2 regions of the Stenotrophomonas sp. YJH_SMC_119 genome follow, and region 1 is predicted to be linked to the other one. Evidence: predicted binding sites of a transcription regulator. Region 1 holds the regulator's gene; the other holds the start of a gene.
The links. The regulator FliA, encoded in region 1, starts transcription of late flagellar genes. The targets are predictions, from matches to a motif close to TAAAGTTTNNCNNNCNNNGGCCGATAA.

Region 1 (10,064 bases):
CGATCGAAATCAGGCCTTCAATGACCATTTCGCGGTCGCGGGTGTTGTGCGAGATCACGCTCTTGAGCTTGGCGGAGATCGGCAGGAACAGCAGATTGGCCGAGGCGATGCCGTAGATGGTGGCGGTGAACGCGGCGGCGATGCCGTGGCCGAGTTTGCTCGGGTCGGCCAGGTTCTTCATCACCGCGATCAGGCCGAGCACGGCACCGATGATGCCGAGCGTGGGCGCGTAGATGCCCATCGCTTCGAAGACCTTGGCACCGGCCTGGTCCTGGTGCTCCTGGCTGCCCAGTTCGATCTCCAGCATGTGACGCATCGATTCGGGTTCAACGCCGTCCACCAGCAGCTGCAGGCCCTTGCGCAGGAACGGGTCCTGCTGCGCTTCCACCTGCGATTCCAGGCCCAGCAGGCCCTGGCGGCGGGCGATGTTGCTCCACTCGACGATCTGCTGGATCAGTTCGCGGCGATCGCTGTGCGGCGGGCGCACGACCCAGCGCACGATCTTGAACGCATGCTTGAACACCGCCGGCGAGGTGTGAAGCAGGATCGCGGCAACGGTACCGACGATGACGATCACGAACGCCGCAGGCGACCACAGCGACGCCAGGCCGGCGCCCTTGAGGATGCTGCCACCGACCAGCGAGGCCAGGGCGAGAAAGAGTCCAATGAGGCTGAGTCTATCCATGGTTCCGGTATCGGCTTGTATGAATGGGACTTGAGACACCGGGAGAATGCGTACAGACGGTAGTCACAGTATTCGGGTCGCCGGGCCTTGCCCGGCGGCGTTCAGCGTATGCCGTCCACGTCCAGGATCAGTGCCATGCGACCATCGCCGATCAACGTTGCACCGGCATAACCGCGCAGGCCGCGCAGGGCTTTTGGCAGTGGCTTGATGACCACTTCCTCGCGCCCGCGCACCTGGTCCACGACCAGGCCGAAGCGCGCTTCGCCGGCCTGCAGCACCACGATGGTCAGCAGGGTTGACGCGGCCGGCGTCACATCCAGCCACTGGCGCAGGTCGACCAGCGGCAGGGTGTGCGAGCGGCGATCAAGCACGGCGCGGCCATCGAACCAGCCCAGCGAGGTGCGCGGCGCGTGCAGCACTTCCATCACGCGTGCCAGCGGTAGCGCGTAGACGTCCTCGCCGGCCTGCACCAGCAGGGTCGGCAGGATCGCGAGGGTGAGCGGCACGCGGATCAGGAAGCGGCTGCCACGACCCAGTTCCGACTGGATCTGGATCTGGCCGCTCAGTTCGCGGATGCGCGACTGCACCACGTCCATGCCGACGCCACGGCCGGAGATGTCGGTGACCTGCTGCTTGGTCGAGAAGCCGGGCAGGAACACCAGGTGCAGGCATTCCTCGCTGCTCAGGCGGGCGGCGGCTTCCGGATCGATCAGGCCTTTCTCACGCGCCTTCGCGCGCAGCTTCTCCGGGTCGATGCCGGCGCCATCGTCCTGCACCTCGATGCTGACGTAGTCGCCTTCCTGCTGCGCCGACAGGCGTACATGGCCCATCCGCGGCTTGCCTTGTGCTTCGCGCAGGTCGGGCATTTCCACGCCATGGTCGATGGCGTTGCGGACCAGGTGCACCAGCGGATCGGCCAGTGCTTCGACCAGGTTGCGGTCGAGTTCGGTTTCGGCGCCGACCAGCTCCAGGTCCACTTCCTTCTTCAGCGAGCGGGCGACGTCGCGGGCGACCTTGGGGAAGCGCGAGAACACCTTGCCCACCGGCTGCATGCGGGTACGCATCACCGCCGACTGCAGGCGGGCAGTGGCGATGTCCAGCGTCGATACGGCGCGGTCCAGCTCCTCGTCGCGCAGGCGTGCACGCAGGGTCTTCAGGCGGTTGCGGGAAAGCACCAGTTCGCCGATCAGGTTGACGATCGCATCCAGGCGCTTGGTGTCCACGCGCACGGTGTGCTCGGCCTCGGCCATCGGCTTGGCCGCCGGCTTGGCGGCGGGCGCCGGTACGGGCGCTGGGCGCGGTGCAGCGGCAGATGCCGCCGCGACGGTGGCAGCAGGCTTCGCGCCTGGCGCAGCGCCGCCGTGCAGCTGGTCCAGCAGCGCTTCGAACTCGTCTTCGCTGATCAGGCCGTCGTCGGCCTTCCTGGCCGGCGCGACCGCGGTCGGTGCGTTGCCGCCATGCAGCTGGTCCAGCAGGGCCTCGAATTCGTCGTCGGTGATCAGGTCGCTGCCAGCTGCCGCAGGGGCGGCCGCAGCGACCGGCGCGGCAGTGCCACCGTTCATGTCGAACTGCGCGATCAGGTCCGGCGGCGCATAACCCGGCTCGGTGCCGGAGGACACGGCGTCCAGCATCGACTGCAGGTAGTCCAGCGATTGCTGGGCGGCGTCGAAGTGGTGGGCCTGCAGCACCGCCTGCCCGGCACGCGCGATGCCCAGGGCCTCTTCAGCGGCGTGGCACAGCTCGACCATCGCAGTGACGCCAAGGAAGCCGGCACCGCCCTTGAGCGTGTGGTATCCACGGAACACCGCGTTGAGCTGCTCGGTGTCCTGCGGTGCCTGCTCCAGCGACACCAGCTGTTCGCCCAGGCGATCCAGGATTTCCTGTGCCTCGATGATGAAATCGGCAGTGATGTCGTCGGATACCGCGCTCATGCTTACAGCCCCAGATCCGACAACAGGTCGTCGGCGTCGTTCTGCGAGACCGCGTGGCGGTCCAGTCCCTTCAGTGCCGGCCCGGCCAGTTCCGGGTCGGTGCGATGCTGTTCCGGCGGCAGGCCGAGTGCGCCGAAGCCCTCGTGCACGCGGCGGACGATGCCGACCACGCGACGGATGATCTGCCCGGTCAGGTCCTGGTAGCTCTGGGTCAGGGCGATCTCGGTCAGGTTGTGGCGGATGCGCTCGAGCTGCGCGTCCTGGCCCGGCTGCAGGCCTTCAGCACGCAGCTGTTCGGTCAGGCTGCGGCATTCCTCGGCCAGGTCCAGGGTACGGTGCGTGGCCTGTTCGGTCATGGCCACCACGTGGTCCAGGCGTGCGCAGGCGTCGTCCAGCTCACCGGCCTCGCTGGGCACGGTCGGCAGCTCACCCAGTGCCTGCCCCAGCTCGCGGGCCAGCCGCGAGAGGCCGCTCATCATCGGCTGCGTTCGCAGCGCGACCAGTCCGTCGATGCGCTGCCGCCAGGCGGCCTCGTCACCGGACTCGAGTGCGTCCAGGGCTTCCTGCAGGCGCAGGGCGAGGGCGCTCTTGTCGACCGTGGTATCCATCAGGCGCTGGCCGCCAAGCGTTCGAAGATCTTGCCGAGCTTCTCTTCCAGCGTCTGCGCAGTGAACGGCTTGATGATGTAGCCGTTCACGCCGTTCTGGGCGGCTTCGATGATCTGTTCGCGCTTGGCTTCGGCGGTGACCATCAGCACTGGCAGGGTCTTCAGCTTGGCATCGGCACGGATCGCCTTCAGCAGCTCGATGCCGGTCATCACCGGCATGTTCCAGTCGGTGACCACGAAATCGAACGGCTGGCTCTGCAGCAGCGACAGCGCGGCATGCCCGTCCTCGGCTTCGGCGGTATTGGTGAAGCCCAGATCGCCCAGCAGGTTCTTGACGATCCGACGCATGGTCGAGAAGTCATCGACGATCAGGATGCGCATGTTCTTGTTCAAAGCAGAGTTCCTTTGTTGTTCATTCCGGGCGGCCGGGGGCAGCCGCCTCGGGCATGTTCATTCTTCCAGGCCGGCGTCCGCCGCCTCGAAAATCTTGAGCCGGCCACGCAGGCGCAGCACCGCCTGGCCGTGGATCTGGCAGACCCGCGACTCGCTCACGCCGAGCACCGCGCCGATCTCCTTCAGGTTCAGTTCCTGCTCGTAGTAGAGCGAGAGCACCAGCTGTTCGCGCTCGGGCAGGTGGCCGATGGCCTTGCCCAGCTCGCGGCCGAACTCACCACGCTCCAGTACCTGCTGCGGGGTCGGGCCGCCCTGGGCGACGGTGTCCAGCTCGCCCTGGTCCTCGATGCGCGACTCCAGGCTCAGCACCTGGCCACGGGCGGCGTCTTCCATCAACCGCAGGTATTCGGGCAGCGGCATCTCCATCGCTGCGGCCACTTCGGTGGCGCTGGCGGCGCGGCCGCTGCTCTGTTCCAGGCGGCGGATGGTGGCGGCGGCATCGCGTGCACGGCGGTGCACCGAGCGCGGCACCCAGTCGCCACGGCGGATCTCGTCGATCATCGAACCGCGGATGCGGATCGAGGCATAGGTCTCGAACGAGGCGCCCTGGTCGGCGTCGTAGCTGCGCGACGCTTCGATCAGGCCCATCATGCCGGCCTGGATCAGGTCGTCCACTTCAACGCTGGCCGGCAACCGCGCGGCCAGGTGGTGGGCGATGCGCCGCACCAGGTCCGAATGCTGGGCGATGACCTCGTTGGCCGCCGAGCGCTGGACTTCCCTGTACTGGGCTGCGCCTTTCATGCGGCCACCCCGCGCTGCTTGAGGATGCGCTCGAGGAAGAACTCGACGCCGCCACGCGGTTCGGTCGGCGCCTGCCAGCGTGCGGTGCGACGCGCGATCTCGGTGATCGCCAGCGCGGCCGGGCTGGACGGGTAGGCCTTCACCACCGGCTGCTGGCGCTGCACCGACAGGCGCAGCCAGTCGTCCTGCGGCACGCAGCCCAGGTAGTTCAGCGAGACATCGGCGAGGAACTTCTCGCACACGCGGGTCAGCTTTTCGTACAGCACGCGGCCCTCGTTGGGGTCGCGCACCATGTTGGCCACTACCTGGATGCGGTCCACGCCGCGTTCGCGCGACAGCACCTTGATCAGCGCGTAGGCGTCGGTGATCGAGGCCGGCTCGTCACAGACCACCACCACGGTGTCCTGCGCGGCCTGGCAGAAGGTCAGCACGCCGTCGGTGATGCCTGCGGCGGTGTCCACCACCATGATGTCCAGTTCGCGTTCCAGCTCGGAGAACACGTTGACCAGGCCGACGTGCTCGGCCGGGGCCAGCTCGGCCATGTGCCGGCGGCCGGACGCGGCCGGCACCACCAGCACGCCGTTCGGGCCTTCGACGATGACGTCGTCCAGCGAGCAGCGGCCGGCGACCAGGTCGGCCAGCGTGAAGGTCGGGTTCAGCCCCAGGATCACGTCGATGTTGGCCAGGCCCAGGTCGGCGTCCAGCAGCAGCGTGCGCTTGCCCATGCCGGCCAGTGCCACCGCCAGGTTGGCGGACACATTCGTCTTGCCCACGCCGCCCTTGCCGCCAGTGACGGCAATGGTGCGCACAGGGCCGAGCGGCTCGCTGCGGGTGGCCGACAGCGGGAAGGTCTTGGTCAGCTTGGCGTACTCACGCGACGGCATGGTTCAACTCCGGGTTGCAGGGCATATCGGCCGCGCGGCGCAAATCTTCAAGGCGAAGTACGAGATTGGCCGCACTGGCCCGGTGCAGGTCCTCCGGAACGTCCTGGCCATCGGTCACCCAGGTGATCGGGAGGGCGTGGTCCACGGCCACTGACAGGGCGTTGCCGAAGCGGCCGGTCTCGTCCAGCTTGCTCAGCACCAGGCCCTGCAGGTTGGCGGCGCCGAAGCGGCGGACCACCTCGTCCATGTCGCCGAAGCTGGTGTTGGCCGGCAGCACCAGCAGGGTGCGTACCTGGCGGGCGGCGCGCAGCCACTGCAGCTGCGCGGCCAGCGCGCGGTCGCGCGGGCCCAGGCCGGCGGTGTCGATCAGCACCAGCTTGTAGTCCTTCAGGCGTTCCAGCAGCTGGTCCAGGTCGGTGCCGCTGTTGGCCTCGTGCACCGCGATGCCGAGCTGGCGGCCGTAGCCGTACAGCTGCTCGCGGGCGCCGATGCGGGTGGTGTCGGTGGTCACCAGGGCCACATCGCGCGGCGCATGCTTCTCGGCGAAGCGCGAGGCCAGCTTGGCGATGGTGGTGGTCTTGCCGGCGCCGGTCGGGCCGACCAGGGCGATCACGCCGCCTTCTTCCAGCGGGTCGACCGGGGCGATCGGCAGCTTGCGCGAGATCAGCCCCAGCATCAGGCCGCGGCCACGATGGGCTTCGGTCTCCAGCGGGATCTGCATGGCCACGTCGCGGGCCAGCCCGGCGTCGAAACCGTACTCGTCCATCAGGTCCAGCGCGGTGGCGCGCACCGGGCTGCCACGCAGGCGCTCGTCGGTGAAGCGGTTCATCTCGCGCTCGATCACCTGGCGCATGCCGGCCACTTCCTGGCGCAGCTGGCGGATCTCGGCGTCGTCCTGGGCAACCACGGTCAGCGTCGGTGCCGGGGCCAGCATGGGGGCCGGGCTGGCTTCGCCGGCGGCTTCGAGCGCTGCCGTTTCGCTGGCGGCGATGTCAGGCTGGACATCGGCCATGGCAGCGCCCGGCAGCGGCGGCGGCTGCACGGCGGGGGGCACGCTTTCGTGATGCGTGTCGTGCGGCGGGTCGATCTGGAAGCGGGCGCGGTTGGCCGGCGCGGTGACGGCCGGGCCCGGTGCGACGATGGCCTCGGCGAACGGGGCGAAGATCTGTTCGGGCAGCGCCGGTTCGTTGACGGCGGCGCGCGCCAGGGTGGCTGCGAAGCCGGTGCTGCCGCGGGTCGGCACGATCTCGTCGGCGCTGTCCAAGGTGCGGCCGGTGGCACCCACGGCCGCACGGGCGAGGGCGGCCACGGCCGAGGTGGTGGCGGCCACCGGCTCCGGCGCCGGGGCAGCGCTGCGGCGGCGGGTGACCGCGGCGATCACCGCGTCAGCAGCGGTGCGCGGCTTGGGAGCCGGCGGCGGTGCGACATCACGGCGCGAGGCTTCCAGTGCACGCTGCACGGCGCTCTCGTCGTAGTTGGCCGCGGCGACGATCTCGACGCCTTCCTCGATCCGGCGGTTGGACAGGATCACGGCGTCAGGACCATGTTCCTTGCGCACCAGGTTCATGGCCGAGCGCATGTCGGCGGCGACGAATCGTTTGATTTTCATGCTGTGGTCACGGGACGAAGACGGCGGGGTGGCGGTCGGAGAACTCGGGTGGTCGGTGGTCTGCACGGTGCGGGTTCCCCTTGGTATCTGTCTGTTGCGTTGGTTCGAAGGTGGTGTCTGTTTTCTGGCGCATCGGTGGGCGGCGTCAGCTGATCGTTCCGACCAGCTTCAGGCGCTTGTCCTCCGGCACCTCGCTGTAGGCCAGGACCGACAACGACGGAACGCTGTGGCGGACCAGGCGCGCCAGCGCGGCGCGCACCGGGCCCGGTACCAGCACGACCGCCGGCTCGTTTCGCGCTTCCTGCTTGCTGACACATTCGGCCAGGCTCTGGTGCAGTCGCTCTGCGAGTCCGGGTTCCAGCGCGGCGCCGTTGCCCTGCGTGGACTCCTGCAAGACACGTTCCAATTGCGGGTTGAGGGTGAACACCGGCAGCTCCGCCGACATTCCGGCGATCTCCTGCACGATGAAGCGGCCCAGCGCGGTGCGCACGGCAGCGGTCAGCACCGCCGGGTCCTGGCTGCTGGGCGCGTGTTCGACCAGCGCTTCGGCGATCTTGCGCAGCTGTCGGATCGGGATGCGCTCGACCAGCAGGTTCTGCAGCACGCGCACCACTGCCGACAGCGGCAGCGCCTTCGGCGTCAGATCTTCGACGAGCTTGGGCGCGCTCTTGGCCAGGTTGGCCAGCAGGTGCTGCACTTCCTCGTGGCCGAGCAGTTCCGGCGCATGTTCGCGGATCAGGTGCGAGAGGTGGGTGGCCACCACGGTGGCCGGGTCGACCACGGTGTAGCCCAGCGTTTCAGCCTGGGCACGCTGGTGCGGCTGGATCCAGGTGGCATCCAGGCCGAACGCGGGATCCTTGCCGGCAATGCCCTCCAGGGTGCCCAGCGCGCTGCCCGGGTCCAGCGCCAGTTCGCGGTCCGGGTGGATCTCGGCGGTGGCCACTGGCACGCCATGCACCAGCACGCGGTAGCCGTTGGCCGGCAGTTCCAGGTTGTCGCGGATGTGCACCGAGGGAATCAGGAAGCCGACGTCCTGGGTCAGCTTGCGGCGCACGCCCTTGATGCGCGCCATCAGTTCGCCGCCCTGGTTGCTGTCCACCAGCGGGATCAGCCGGTAGCCGACCTCAAGGCCCAGCGGATCGACCGGGCGCAGCTCGTCCCAGCTCAGTTCGGCGGTCGGCGCAGGTGCCGCCGGGCGGCCGAGTGCGTTGAGTGCGGCCGCGTCATTGCCGGCGGCTGCCGGGTCGGTGGCTGCGGCCTTGCCCTTGCGGTAGACCTTCCAGGCGATGAAGCCGAGGATAGCGGCCAGCGTCAGGAAAGCGACGTTGGGCATGCCCGGCACCAGGCCGACCACGCCGATGATGCCGGCGGTGATCGCCAGCGCGCGGTACTGGCCGAACACCTGGCCGGTCATCGCCTGGGCCATGTCCTGCGAGCGCGAGGCGCGGGTCACCAGCATCGCCACCGCGCTGGAGACCAGCAGGGCCGGCAGCTGCGCCACCAGGCCGTCACCGATGGACAGCAGGGTGTAGGTGGCAGCGGCTTCGCCGAACGGCATGCCATGCTGCAACACGCCCACGGCCAGGCCGCCGAGCATGTTGATGAACAGGATCAGGATGCCGGCGATGGCGTCACCGCGGATGAACTTGCTGGCGCCGTCCATCGCGCCGTAGAAGTCGGCTTCCTCGCGCACTTCCTCGCGGCGCAGCTTGGCTTCTTCACGCGTCAGCAAACCGGCGTTGAGGTCGGCGTCGATCGCCATCTGCTTGCCGGGCATCGCGTCGAGGATGAAGCGCGCGGTCACTTCCGAAACGCGGCCGGCGCCCTTGGTGATGACCACGAAGTTGATGATGGTCAGGATCGCGAACACCACGATGCCGACCGCATAGTTGCCGCCGATCACGAATTCGCCGAAGGCGGCGATGACCTTGCCGGCGGCGTCGTGGCCGTTCTGGCCGTTGAGCAGGATCACGCGGGTGGAGGCCACGTTCAGCGCCAGCCGCAGCATGGTGGTGATCAGCAGCACGATCGGGAAGATGGTGAAGTCCAGCGGGCGCTTCACGTAGACCACCGCCAGCAGCACCATCAGCGAGATGGCGATGTTGAAGGTGAACAGCGCATCGAGCACCGGCGCGGCCAGCGGCACCACGACCATGGCCAGCAGGGCCAGCACGATCAGCGGCGCGCCAAGGCCCTGGCGGATCATTTCCAGGGCACGGCGGGTGTTGAAGCCGGCGGAGGGCTGGGCGCTCACGGGCGGCCCCCCTTGCCGAATTCATCCACCTGGATGTGCGGGGCGTCCGGCATCGGGCCAGTGCGCCAGGCGCGCAGCTGGTAGACGTAGGACAGGACCTGGGCGACGGCCGAATACAGTCTCACGGGGATTTCCTTTCCGAGTTGGCCTTCCCGATACAAGGCGCGTGCCAAAGGCGGGGCGGAGACGATCGCGACCTTGTTGCCGTCGGCGACCTCACGGATGCGCAGGGCGGTTTCGTCCACGCCCAGGGCGACCACGGTGGGAGCATTCATGGTCCCACCCTCGTACTTCAGGGCCACCGCGTAGTGCGTCGGGTTGACCACCACCACGTCGGCGGTGGGTACCGCTTCCATCATCCGACGGTTGGCCATCTGCTGCTGCAGCTGGCGGATGCGGCCCTTCACCTCGGGGCTGCCCTCGCTCTCCTTCATTTCCCGGCGCAGCTCTTCACGGGTCATCTTCAGCTTGCGCATCCAGTTCCAGCGCTGGTAGGGCGCATCGATGGCGGCCAGCACCAGCATCGCGCCGGCGGTGGCCAGCAGCAGGCGCAGGGTGAAGCCCAGGCCATCGGTGATGGCGGTTTCCAGCGGGTGGTGGATCAGCCCGCGCAGGGTGTCGAAGCCGGTCCAGACCACCAGCCCTGCGGCGACGCCGACGAAGGCCACGCGCAGCAGCGATTTGGTGAATTCGGCAATCGCCTCCGGGCCATACAGGCGCTTGAGCCCGCTCATCGGGTTCATGCGGTTGATGTCGGGCAGCAACGCCTTCTGCGACCAGCGCAGGCCGCCCATCACCAACGGGGCGACGAAGCTGGCCAGCAGGCAGACCAGCACCAGCGGTGCGATCACCAGCATGAACTGCAGCAGCAGGTCGCCGAAGTGGCCGAACAGTTCCTTC
Region 2 (10,064 bases), on a different contig from region 1:
GTCGCCATCTTCGCCCCGGTTTTCACGCGCCCTGCGCACCGGGATGATCACGCAGCCGGCCCGGCGGCCGCATTCGTCGCGTATTCACTGCCGGCCCTCGGATGTGCGGCAACGCCGGCGGCCGCAGTGGCGGTGCCGCACATATGTTCGATGATCCTGTGCTGCTGCCCGATGGCTATCAGATAAACGTTCAGGACCGGCAACCGATCAAACTGCGCACCGGTGGCAACTGCTAACGGACCGGTGTCGCGCCCCACGCGGCAGGCGGCAACGATCCACTCTCCATCGCGCGTCAACTGCTGGCTCCGCCGAAGTCGTCAGGATGAACGCACAGTTGCGCGGTCGTCCTATCGCAGATGTTCCGTTGCATGCCTAGAATCGAAGCATCCCGGTAGTTCCCGGGCGCTTCGAGTGAATGGACTCAATGAAGATTTTGTTGACCGGCAGTTCCGGGCGGATCGGGCGCGCGATCTTCGGCGCGCTGGCGGCTGCCCATGAAGTGGTGGGTCTGGACCGCAGTCCGTTTGCCACCACGCGCATCATTGCCGATGTCACCGATCATCAAGCCGTCGTGCGCGCGGTGCAGGGCGTCGACGCGGTCATCCATACCGCGGCCCTGCATGCGCCACACGTCGGCCTGGTACCGGACGCGGTGTTCCAGCAGATCAACGTGGACGCGACTGCGCACCTGCTGCAGGCGGCGCGAGAGGCAGGCGCGCGGCGGTTCGTGTTGACCAGTACCACCGCGCTGTACGGCCACGCGGTGGTGGCAGGGGGATGCCGCTGGATCGATGAGGATACCGAGCCGCTGCCGCGAACGATCTACCACCGCAGCAAGCTGCAGGCCGAGGCCCTGGCTGAAGCTGCCGCCGCACCGGACTTCGGGGTGCGCGTGCTGCGGATGGGGCGCTGCTTCCCGGAACCGCCGGAACGGATGGCGATGTTCCGGTTGCATCGTGGGATCGACGCCCGTGACGTGGCCAGTGCCCATGCCGCGCTGCTGCTGGATGAGGGGCCGGCCTTCGCCCGCTACATCGCCTGCGCCGCGACCCCGTTCCGGCGCGAGGATTGCCTGGAACTGGCCTCCCAGCCGCGCAATGTACTGGCCCGGCGCGTACCGCAGCTGCTGGCCGAGTTCGAGCGCCGCGGCTGGCCATTGCCGCTGAGCGTCGACCGCGTCTACGACAGCGCCCGCATCCGCAGGGAGCTGGGGTGGCAGCCGCGTTTCGGGCCGGACGCCGTGCTGCAGCAGTACGCCGCAGGCAGCATCGAGGTGTTGCCACGCGCGGAGTGGATCAAGGATCGGGTGGCCGAATAGGGGAAGCGGGGACGGATCCCTGTCCCGTCCCTGAGTGGATTCAGGAATGTGTAGGCCGGTCGCCTCAACCTCGTTGGCAGGCGGCCGCTAACCCGGTGCGCTTCCTGCGCCGGGCGGGTCCCGGCGGCCGGTGGCCTGCGCGACGGATCGCGCGCCTGCGCGGTGCCCTCCCGGTGCCGGTCGTCCTGAACTGCCTTGCGGACCCCTCCATGCCTTCTTCCCGTTCCGCCGCTGCCCGCCGCCCGGGCAGCATCGCCCACAAGCTGATGCTGGGCACCGCCGTCATCGCGCTGCTGTGCTTCGGCCTGACGGCGTTCCTGATCTATCGCCAGGCCAGTGCCAGCCTGATCGATGCCTCGCGCCAGACCATGACCAGCGAGGCCAACGCTGAAGCGCGCCAGGTCGCCGCCGATCTGGGCACGGCGTTTGCCAGCAACGATGCCATGGTCGAAGCCGTGCTCGCCCAGCGTGCGCGGGGCGACGTGCCCGATCGCGCCAGCCTGGCTGCCGTGCTGGGCGAGCAGCTGCGCACCCACCCGGAGTGGCTGGGCAAGAGCACCATGTGGGAGGCCGATGCCTTCGATGGCAAGGATGCCGAGTTCGCCAACACCGCGATGCACGATGCCAGCGGCCGCTACATGAGCTACTGGGCCTGGCATGACGGCAAGCCGCAGCAGTCGACCATGACCGACTACACCGAAGCCGCCGACGGCTCGGCCGACTGGTATGTGGTACCCAGCCGCGACAAGCTGCCCAAGGTCAGCGAGCCCTACGCCTACGACATCGCCGGCCAGCAGGTGCTGATGAGCACGTTGAGCTCGCCGATCGTCGAAAACGGTACCTTCCTCGGCGTGTTCACCGTCGACTTCTCGCTGGCGGCGCTGCAGAAGCACCTGGCGACGCTGACGCCGATGGGCGCAGGCCGCGTCGAGCTGCTTTCGCCCAACGGCGTGGTGCTGGCCTCGGCGAATGCCGCCGAGATCGGCAAGCCGCGCACCGACGCATTGACCCGCAGCATGCTGGCCGACATCGCCGCCGACCGCCGGTTCGAAGCCTTCACGCCCGATGCAGCCGGCAACGTGCGCGTCTACGTGCCGCTACGCGTGGGTAATGCCCCGCAGCGCTTCGCGCTGGGCGTGGTGATGCCGCACGCGGTGATCGTGGCCGAGGCACGCCAGCTGCTGTGGTTGACGCTGCTGGTGGGCGTGGTGGCCGCGCTGACGCTGAGTGCCGGTGTCTACGTGCTGCTGCGCCGCCTGGCGATCCGCCCGTTGGCCGAAGCGGTGCGGGTGGCGGGTGACGTCGCCGCCGGCAAGCTCGACAGCACCTTGCCTGCGCGCAGCAACGATGAAGTGGGCCGCCTGCTGGACGCGATGCAGGGCATGCGCGGGCAGCTGCAGGCGGTGATGGCGGCGCAGGCGGAAATGGCGCGCCGCCACGATGCTGGCGAGCTGAGCTACCGCATGGACGCCACTGCCTTCCCCGGCGAGTACGGCCGCATGGTGGCCGACAGCAACCAGCTGGTGGCTTCCAGCAATGCGGTCACCCAGCGCCTGGTCGAGGTGATGCAGCGTTACGCGGTGGGTGACCTCAGCGTGGACATGGAAGCGCTGCCGGGCGAGAAGGCGGTGTTCACCGCAGCGATGGCCACCACCAAGAGCAACCTGGCCGCGATCAACGAGCAGATCCAGCAGCTGGCCGCCGCCGCGGCGGCCGGCGACTTCGCTGTACGCGGTGATGCCCAGCGCTTCGACCACGATTTCCGCCGCATGGTGGAGACCCTCAACATCATGATGCAGGTCAGCGATCACAACCTGGCTGAGCTTTCGACGCTGCTTCGCGCGATTGCCGCCGGCGACCTCAGCGCACGCATGCGCGGTGATTTCCATGGCGTGTTCGCGGTGATGCGCGACGATGCCAACAGCACCGTGCAGCAGTTGACCCAGATCGTCGGCCAGATCCAGCAGTCGGCCGCCAGCATCCGCCTGGCGGCGGGTGAGATCGCTGCGGGCAACAGCGATCTCTCGCGTCGTACCGAGCAGCAGGCCGCCAACCTGGAAGAAACCGCCGCCTCAATGGAGGAGCTGACCTCCACCGTGCGCCAGAACGCCGACCACGCGCTGCAGGCCAATACCCTGGCAGGATCCGCCGCTGACGTTGCCAGCGAGGGCGGGGAAGTGGTCAACCAGGTGGTGCAGACCATGGAGCAGATCGAGGCCTCCTCGCAGCGCATCGCCGAGATCATTTCGGTGATCGACGGCATCGCCTTCCAGACCAACATCCTGGCGTTGAATGCGGCGGTGGAAGCGGCGCGGGCCGGTGAGCAGGGCCGCGGCTTCGCGGTGGTCGCCAGCGAAGTGCGCGCGTTGGCGCAACGCTCGGCGGGCGCAGCGAAGGAAATCAAGGAACTGATCGACGCATCCGTGGCACAGGTCGGTGCCGGTGCGCAGCTGGTGCACGGTGCGGGCCGTACCATGCAGGCCATCGTCGGCCAGGTGGGGCGCGTCAACGAGATCATGGCCGAGATCTCGGCTGCGTCGCGCGAACAGTCGGCCGGCATCGAGCAGGTCAACCAGACCGTGGTGCAGATGGATGAGACCACCCAGCAGAATGCCGCACTGGTGGAGGAAGCCAGCGCCGCGGCGCGGGCGATGGAGGAGCAGGCCGAGCAGCTGGCCGTGGCGGTTTCGCGCTTCCGCCTGCGGGCCGAACCGGAGGCCATGGCCCGCCGCGCGGCCTGATCCCGGAAACGAAGACGCCCGGCGGGGGCCGGGCGTCGGTTGCATCCTTGCCGCGCATCCTGCGCAGGTCTGATGGCTCAGAACATTCCTTCAAACGGGTTCCAGCTGGTACGTCCTTCCACCTTCTCCAGGTAATAGCTGTAGTTGGTGCTGGAGGCGACCAGCAGGTTCATGGCGATGAACAGCATGCGCCCGACGACGTCCGGAAGGAACATGGAGACGATGGCCAGCACGATGTTGATGCCGATCACCACCAGTGCCTTGCGCCACATGCCAAGAATCAGCAGGTAGATGGCACCGAAGAACAACGCGAAGAAGTTCAGGTTGATCTTCAGGCGGTCACCAAAGGACAGCGCCTTCCAGGCCTGCTTGAAGCCGGGGTTCTTGGGGGCGCCGTGCTGGCGGAAGAAGTTGAAGCGGAACTGCCACTTCGGGCTGAACTGGGACAGGTCAGTGGTATTCATTGGGGGAGACATCCCTGTGAGAAAACGTTTTCATGATAGGACAAGTCCTATTCAGGATCCAAGCGTCACCGTCAAAAATGTGACGCCTGCCTTGTTCCGGCTGCTGCGGCAGGGGCGCGCACCGTCACCCGCCCGCCTTGTTTTTAGGATAGGGTGCGCAGTTCCGCTGCCGCACCAGCTGAATCCGTGCGGCGGCGGGATGTCCATGGAGGTTGCATGACCACACCTGCTATACCGGAAAACGCACCGGGACCGGTGCTCCTGCCGACACCTGAAGTGGTGCAGGCACAACAGCTGCTCGCACGCCAGCAACTGGCGGTGGCGATGGACCGTGCACGCACGGCCGCTACGCAGAACGCGGCCGCGGCCGCACTGGAAAGCGAGTAATCCGCAACACCGCCGATCGCGCTGGTCCGTCGCCAGCGCGATCGCGGCGGACGCTCTTGGTCAGAACCGCGCGGTCATGCTGAGGAAGTAGCTGCGCCCGGCCACGAAGTAATCGGTGGAGCCTTCCGCATACAGCTTCTTGTCGGCCAGGTTGCTGACGCCGCCACGCAGGGTCAGTACCTCATTGACGTTCCAGGCGGCGGTCAGGTCATACAGCGTGTAGGCCTTGAGGAAGGTCGTCGCCGTGCCGGCCTGCCTGCCGGTGTACTGCGCCGACAGGCTGCTGGAAAACACCGCGTCGGGCGTCCAGTCCAGCGACGAATAGCCCGAGAATTCGGGGGTATCGATCAGGTTGCGGCCGGTGGTCAGGTTCCTGGCTTCCTTCATCCATGTCGCCGAGGTGCGCCAGCGCCAGTGCTCGCCGAAGCGGACATTGAAGCTGCCTTCCATGCCGCTGGTGCGTGCGCGCTGCACGTTGCTCATCCGCGTCCACCAGATGCCGTTGAACCTGCCCAGCGGTGCGTACTCGATCTTGTTCCTGAAGTCGGTGTGGAAGTAGGTCAGGCCGGCATCGACCAGATCGTTGTCGAAGCTGATGCCGATTTCGCGGTTGGTGCTGGTTTCCGGGTCCAGGTCCGGGTTGCCGGCCATGTAGCAGCCGCCGCGGGTATAGCCCAGCGGAATCAGCGAGGTGCAGCCACGGCCACCGGACTGGGTGGCGGCGCTGGCGGAGTTCTCGGTCAGGCTGGGGGCGCGGAAGCCCTTGGAAACGCCACCGCGGATGGTCCATTGCTCGGCCGGATGCCAGACCAGGTAGGCGCGCGGGCTGACGTGGCCACCGAACGTCTCATGGTGGTCCAGGCGCGCGCCCAGGGTCAGTGCCAGGGTGCGGTGCAGCTTCACTTCGTCTTCGACGAACAGGGCCCAGGTATCCACTTCCAGATCGGAGCCGCTGACGGCATTGCCGGCATAGTCGATCGGCGCGCGGCCGATGGTGTCGGTGTTGGTCAGCTCCTGGCGCTTCCACTGGCCGCCCACGGCGAACTGGTGTTCAACGCCGAGGGTGAACGGCGTGGTCAGGCTGCCCTCGATGATCGTATCGGTGGCTTCGGAACGGCCGGTAGCACCGATGTCGTTCCTGTACTCGGTCCAGTACGCACTGATCTTCGAATTGCCGAAGCTCCACTTGCCATCGTGGTTGAGCGCCAGCGAGCTGCGCTTGAGTTCGCTGGCACCCCAGGCGCCTTCATCCTGCTTTTCCAGCGAAGCGTCGATGAAGGCCTGCTGCACGCCATGGCCGGCTTCGAGCGACAGTTCCTGCGCGTCGCTCAGTTTCCACTGCAGCAGCGCATCGACATTGCGGTCCTTCTCGCCTGCATACGCGTTGCCGTAGACACCACCATTGGAGCGATCCGAATCGCGGCGCATGCTGTTGGCACCGATGCGCAGGCCGAAGCGCTCGCCGAGCGGGCCGGAGAACGTCGCACCGATCTGCTGGGTGTCGCCGCGCTTGCCGTCGCCCGGGCGGGTATAGCTGTGGGTGGCGCTGCCGCTCCAGTCATCACCGATGCGCCGGGTGATGATGTTGATCACGCCGCCCATGGCGTCGGAGCCATACAGCGACGACATCGGTCCGCGCACCACTTCGATGCGCTCGATCTGGTCGGGCGAGATCCAGTTCAGGTCCTGGCGGCCCAGGTCCGGCCGGTAGTTGGTCGAGGCCGAGCTGCCCATGCGCTTGCCGTCCACCAGCACCAGCGTGTAGTTCGACGGCATGCCGCGCAGCTTGATCTTGGACTGCTCGCCAACCGCACTGAGGCCACCGGTCACGCCGGGCACGCGGCTGAGCAGGGTGGCCAGGTCGTGCACCGGCTGGCGCGCGATGTCCTCGCGGCTGATCACGCTGATGCTGGCCGGCGCATCCTTGATCCATTGCTGGTTGCCCGAGGCGGTGACCACCACGGTATCCAGGTCCTTGGTGGAGGCATCGGCGCTGGCCTCTGCAGCGGCCACGCCGGGCAGGGCCAGCAGGCAGGCGGTGGCCAGGGCACTGGCCAGGCGGGTGCGCGGCAGGCGCGCGGAACGGGAGCGGAACGGCTGGGACATGACGGCTTCCATCGAATGAGGGGGACCGGATGGAAGCAGCGGGCACACGCAGACAAGCAGGCAGGCCCCCTTCCATGGGTCGTAGGGCGCACGGTTCGGGCCGGCGCAGCTGGGTGGGTCTCGGCCGTACGGAAGACGGCGACCTGCCTGGTTAATGAAATGATAACCGTTCGCGTTTGTTACGATCCAGTACCCGGTGCCCACGAAGCGACATTCCGCTGCGCGGTCCGCCATCGCCTGCTGTTTGCTGAATGGGGATAAATCCCGGCGTAGACCTTCGCACTCGGCTTACATCCGGCGCCCTAGACTGGGCCGCATTTTCGATTCCGCCCCGTTGGAGATCGTGTGGGTTCCGGTAGTGACAGACAGCGACTGTGCGGCCAAGGGCCGGTACAGCCAGGACAAGTGCGGGCGCCGGGAAGGCGCGCCGGGAACCTTCGCGCATGCAGCCCGGCCGGGACGGCCGGCCATGCCGATCGTGGGGAGTAAGCGGTGATGGGGGGTCACACCATCCACGCGGAAGCGGATGCGCCCGGGCTCGACGCCGGCTGGGCGCTGCTGCCGGCCGAATCTCCGCTGCCGATGCCCGAACAGACCCTGCGCGAAGGCAAGCTGAAGGTCCGTCGGCACCGTACCTCGCCACGCCTGATCGGCCTGCGCCGGTTCTACATCTTCGGCGGCACCCTGGCCATGACCGCCATCGCCACCCGCATGATGTGGCGGGTGCTGTCGGCCAATGGCATCAGCGTGCTGGAAGCCTGCCTGCTGGTGCTGTTCGTCGGCCTGTTCGCCTGGATCGCGCTGTCCTTCGCCAGCGCCGTGGCCGGCTTCCTGACCGCCGTGTTCGACCGTGGCTATCGCCTTGGCATCGACCCGGACAAGCCGCTGCCGACCGTGCACAGCCGCACCGCGCTGCTGATGCCGACCTACAACGAGGATCCGCGCCGACTGCTGGCGGGCCTGCAGGCGATCTACGAGTCGGTGGCCGCCACCGGCCAGCTCGAACGCTTCGACTTCTTCGTGCTCAGCGATACCCGGCGCGAGGACATCGCACGCGCCGAGGAGCAGGTATTCGCCGAACTGCGCGAGCGCGTGCCGGACGGCCAGACGCGGCTGTTCTACCGCCGCCGTGGCGACAACAGCGGGCGCAAGGCCGGCAACATCGCCGACTGGGTGCGCCGCTTCGGTGGCGCTTACCCGCAGATGCTGATCCTGGACGCCGACAGCCTGATGACCGGCGACAGCATCGTGCGCCTGGTGGCCGGCATGGAACACAACGCCGATGTCGGCCTGATCCAGACCCTGCCTTCGGTGATCGGTGGCCGCACCCTGTTCGCACGCATGCAGCAGTTCGGCGGTCGCGTGTACGGCCCGGTGATTGCCCGTGGCGTGGCCTGGTGGCATGGCGCCGAGAGCAACTACTGGGGCCACAACGCCATCATCCGCACCCGTGCCTTCGCCGACCACGCCGGCTTGCCAGCGCTGCCGGGGCGCAAGCCGTTCGGCGGTCACGTGCTCAGCCACGATTTCGTCGAAGCGGCGCTGATGCGCCGTGGCGGCTGGGCCGCGCACATGGTGCCGTACCTGGGGGGCAGCTACGAAGAAGGCCCGCCGACCCTGACCGACCTGCTGGTGCGCGACCGTCGCTGGTGCCAGGGCAACCTGCAGCACGGCAAGGTGGTCGGCAGCCGTGGCCTGCACTGGATCAGCCGCACCCACATGCTGATCGGCATCGGTCATTACTTCACCGCGCCGATGTGGGCGATGCTGATGTTGATCGGCATTGCGATCCCGCTGTTCCAGGAAGGCATCGATTTCAATGCCCTGCTGCACCTGTCACCCAGCGTGTACTGGCGGGCCCAGGACGAGGAGCAGGTGGTGCGCCTGTTCGCCGCCACCATGGCGGTGCTGCTGCTGCCCAAGGTGCTGGGCTATCTGGCGATGCTGCTGGACCCTGTCGACCGCCGCGGTTGCGGCGGTGCGATCCGTGCGTTCGTGTCGATGCTGGTGGAGACCGTGCTGGCCGCACTGATGGCACCGGTGGTGATGTACGTGCAGTCGCGCGGCGTGGCCGAAGTGCTGTCCGGCCGCGATTCCGGCTGGGACGCACAGCAGCGTGACGATGGTGGCATCTCGTGGATGGCCTTGATCCGTGGCTACGGCGGGCTGGGCGTGTTTGGTGCGTTCATGGGTGTGCTGGCGTGGGCGGTGTCGCCGTCGCTGGCAGCCTGGATGGCGCCGGTGGTGATCGGCATGGTGCTGGCCGTTCCGGTGGTGGCGCTGACCTCCTCGCGCGGCCCGGGTGCCTTCCTGCATCGCCTCGGCCTGCTCGACATCCCCGAAGAGAACATTCCGCCACCGGTGCTGGTGCGCGCCGCGCAGCTGCGCCGGGAAGCCGCCGAGCAACCGCCGCTGTACTGATGGCCCTGCACCAGCGGCATAATGCGGCTCGAACTTGAAGGAGCCGCATCATGCTGCAAACGGTGGAACAGGAAACCGGCGCCTCGCCACAGTGGTCGGTGATCTGGCTGCACGGGCTTGGCGCCGACGGCCACGACTTCGCGCCGATCGTGCCGGAACTGGTGCGTCCGCACTGGCCGGCGCTGCGCTTCGTGTTCCCGCACGCACCGGTGCGGCCGATCACGATCAACAACGGCGTGCCGATGCGCGGCTGGTACGACATCGTCGGGATGGACTTCCGCTCGCGTGCCGACATGGCCGGCGTGCAGGAATCGGTGCTGCAGCTGGATGCGCTGATCGCACGTGAGATCGAGCGCGGCGTCGCGCCGGAGAAGATCTTCCTGGCCGGCTTCTCGCAGGGCGGGGCGATCATCCTCACCGCTGCACTGTCGCGCACCGCGCCACTGGCCGGCCTGATCGCACTGTCCACTTACCTGCCGGAAGCCGAGAGCGCCAGGCGCGTTGACGGTGCGGTGCAGGTGCCGGCGTTCATGGCCCATGGCAGCAGCGACCCGGTGATTCCGCAGGCGGTGGCCGTACACAGCGCGCAGGCCCTGCAGGCGCTGGGCCTGGAGGTGGAGTGGCACA

Region 2: a site for FliA is predicted at 1,383-1,409, ahead of AC5P6S_RS13165 (methyl-accepting chemotaxis protein). Genes of this name have one in related genera too.

Annotation. Positions count from the first base shown of each region.
Region 1 is NZ_JCAFRP010000020.1:26,457-36,520, reverse strand. It holds gene AC5P6S_RS20090 (flagellar motor protein) at 1-685, opposite strand, end outside; gene AC5P6S_RS20085 (chemotaxis protein CheA) at 787-2,616, opposite strand; gene AC5P6S_RS20080 (protein phosphatase CheZ) at 2,619-3,224, opposite strand; gene cheY (chemotaxis response regulator CheY) at 3,224-3,616, opposite strand; gene AC5P6S_RS20070 (RNA polymerase sigma factor FliA) at 3,674-4,417, opposite strand; gene AC5P6S_RS20065 (MinD/ParA family ATP-binding protein) at 4,414-5,301, opposite strand; gene flhF (flagellar biosynthesis GTPase FlhF) at 5,288-6,910, opposite strand; gene flhA (flagellar biosynthesis protein FlhA) at 7,056-9,116, opposite strand; gene flhB (flagellar biosynthesis protein FlhB) at 9,161-10,064, opposite strand, start outside.
Region 2 is NZ_JCAFRP010000007.1:226,314-236,377, forward strand. It holds gene AC5P6S_RS13155 (hypothetical protein) at 48-296, opposite strand; gene AC5P6S_RS13160 (NAD-dependent epimerase/dehydratase family protein) at 425-1,318, shown strand; gene AC5P6S_RS13165 (methyl-accepting chemotaxis protein) at 1,528-4,059, shown strand; gene AC5P6S_RS13170 (DUF2628 domain-containing protein) at 4,137-4,523, opposite strand; gene AC5P6S_RS13175 (hypothetical protein) at 4,740-4,910, shown strand; gene AC5P6S_RS13180 (TonB-dependent receptor domain-containing protein) at 4,971-7,016, opposite strand; gene mdoH (glucans biosynthesis glucosyltransferase MdoH) at 7,512-9,437, shown strand; gene AC5P6S_RS13190 (alpha/beta hydrolase) at 9,488-10,064, shown strand, end outside.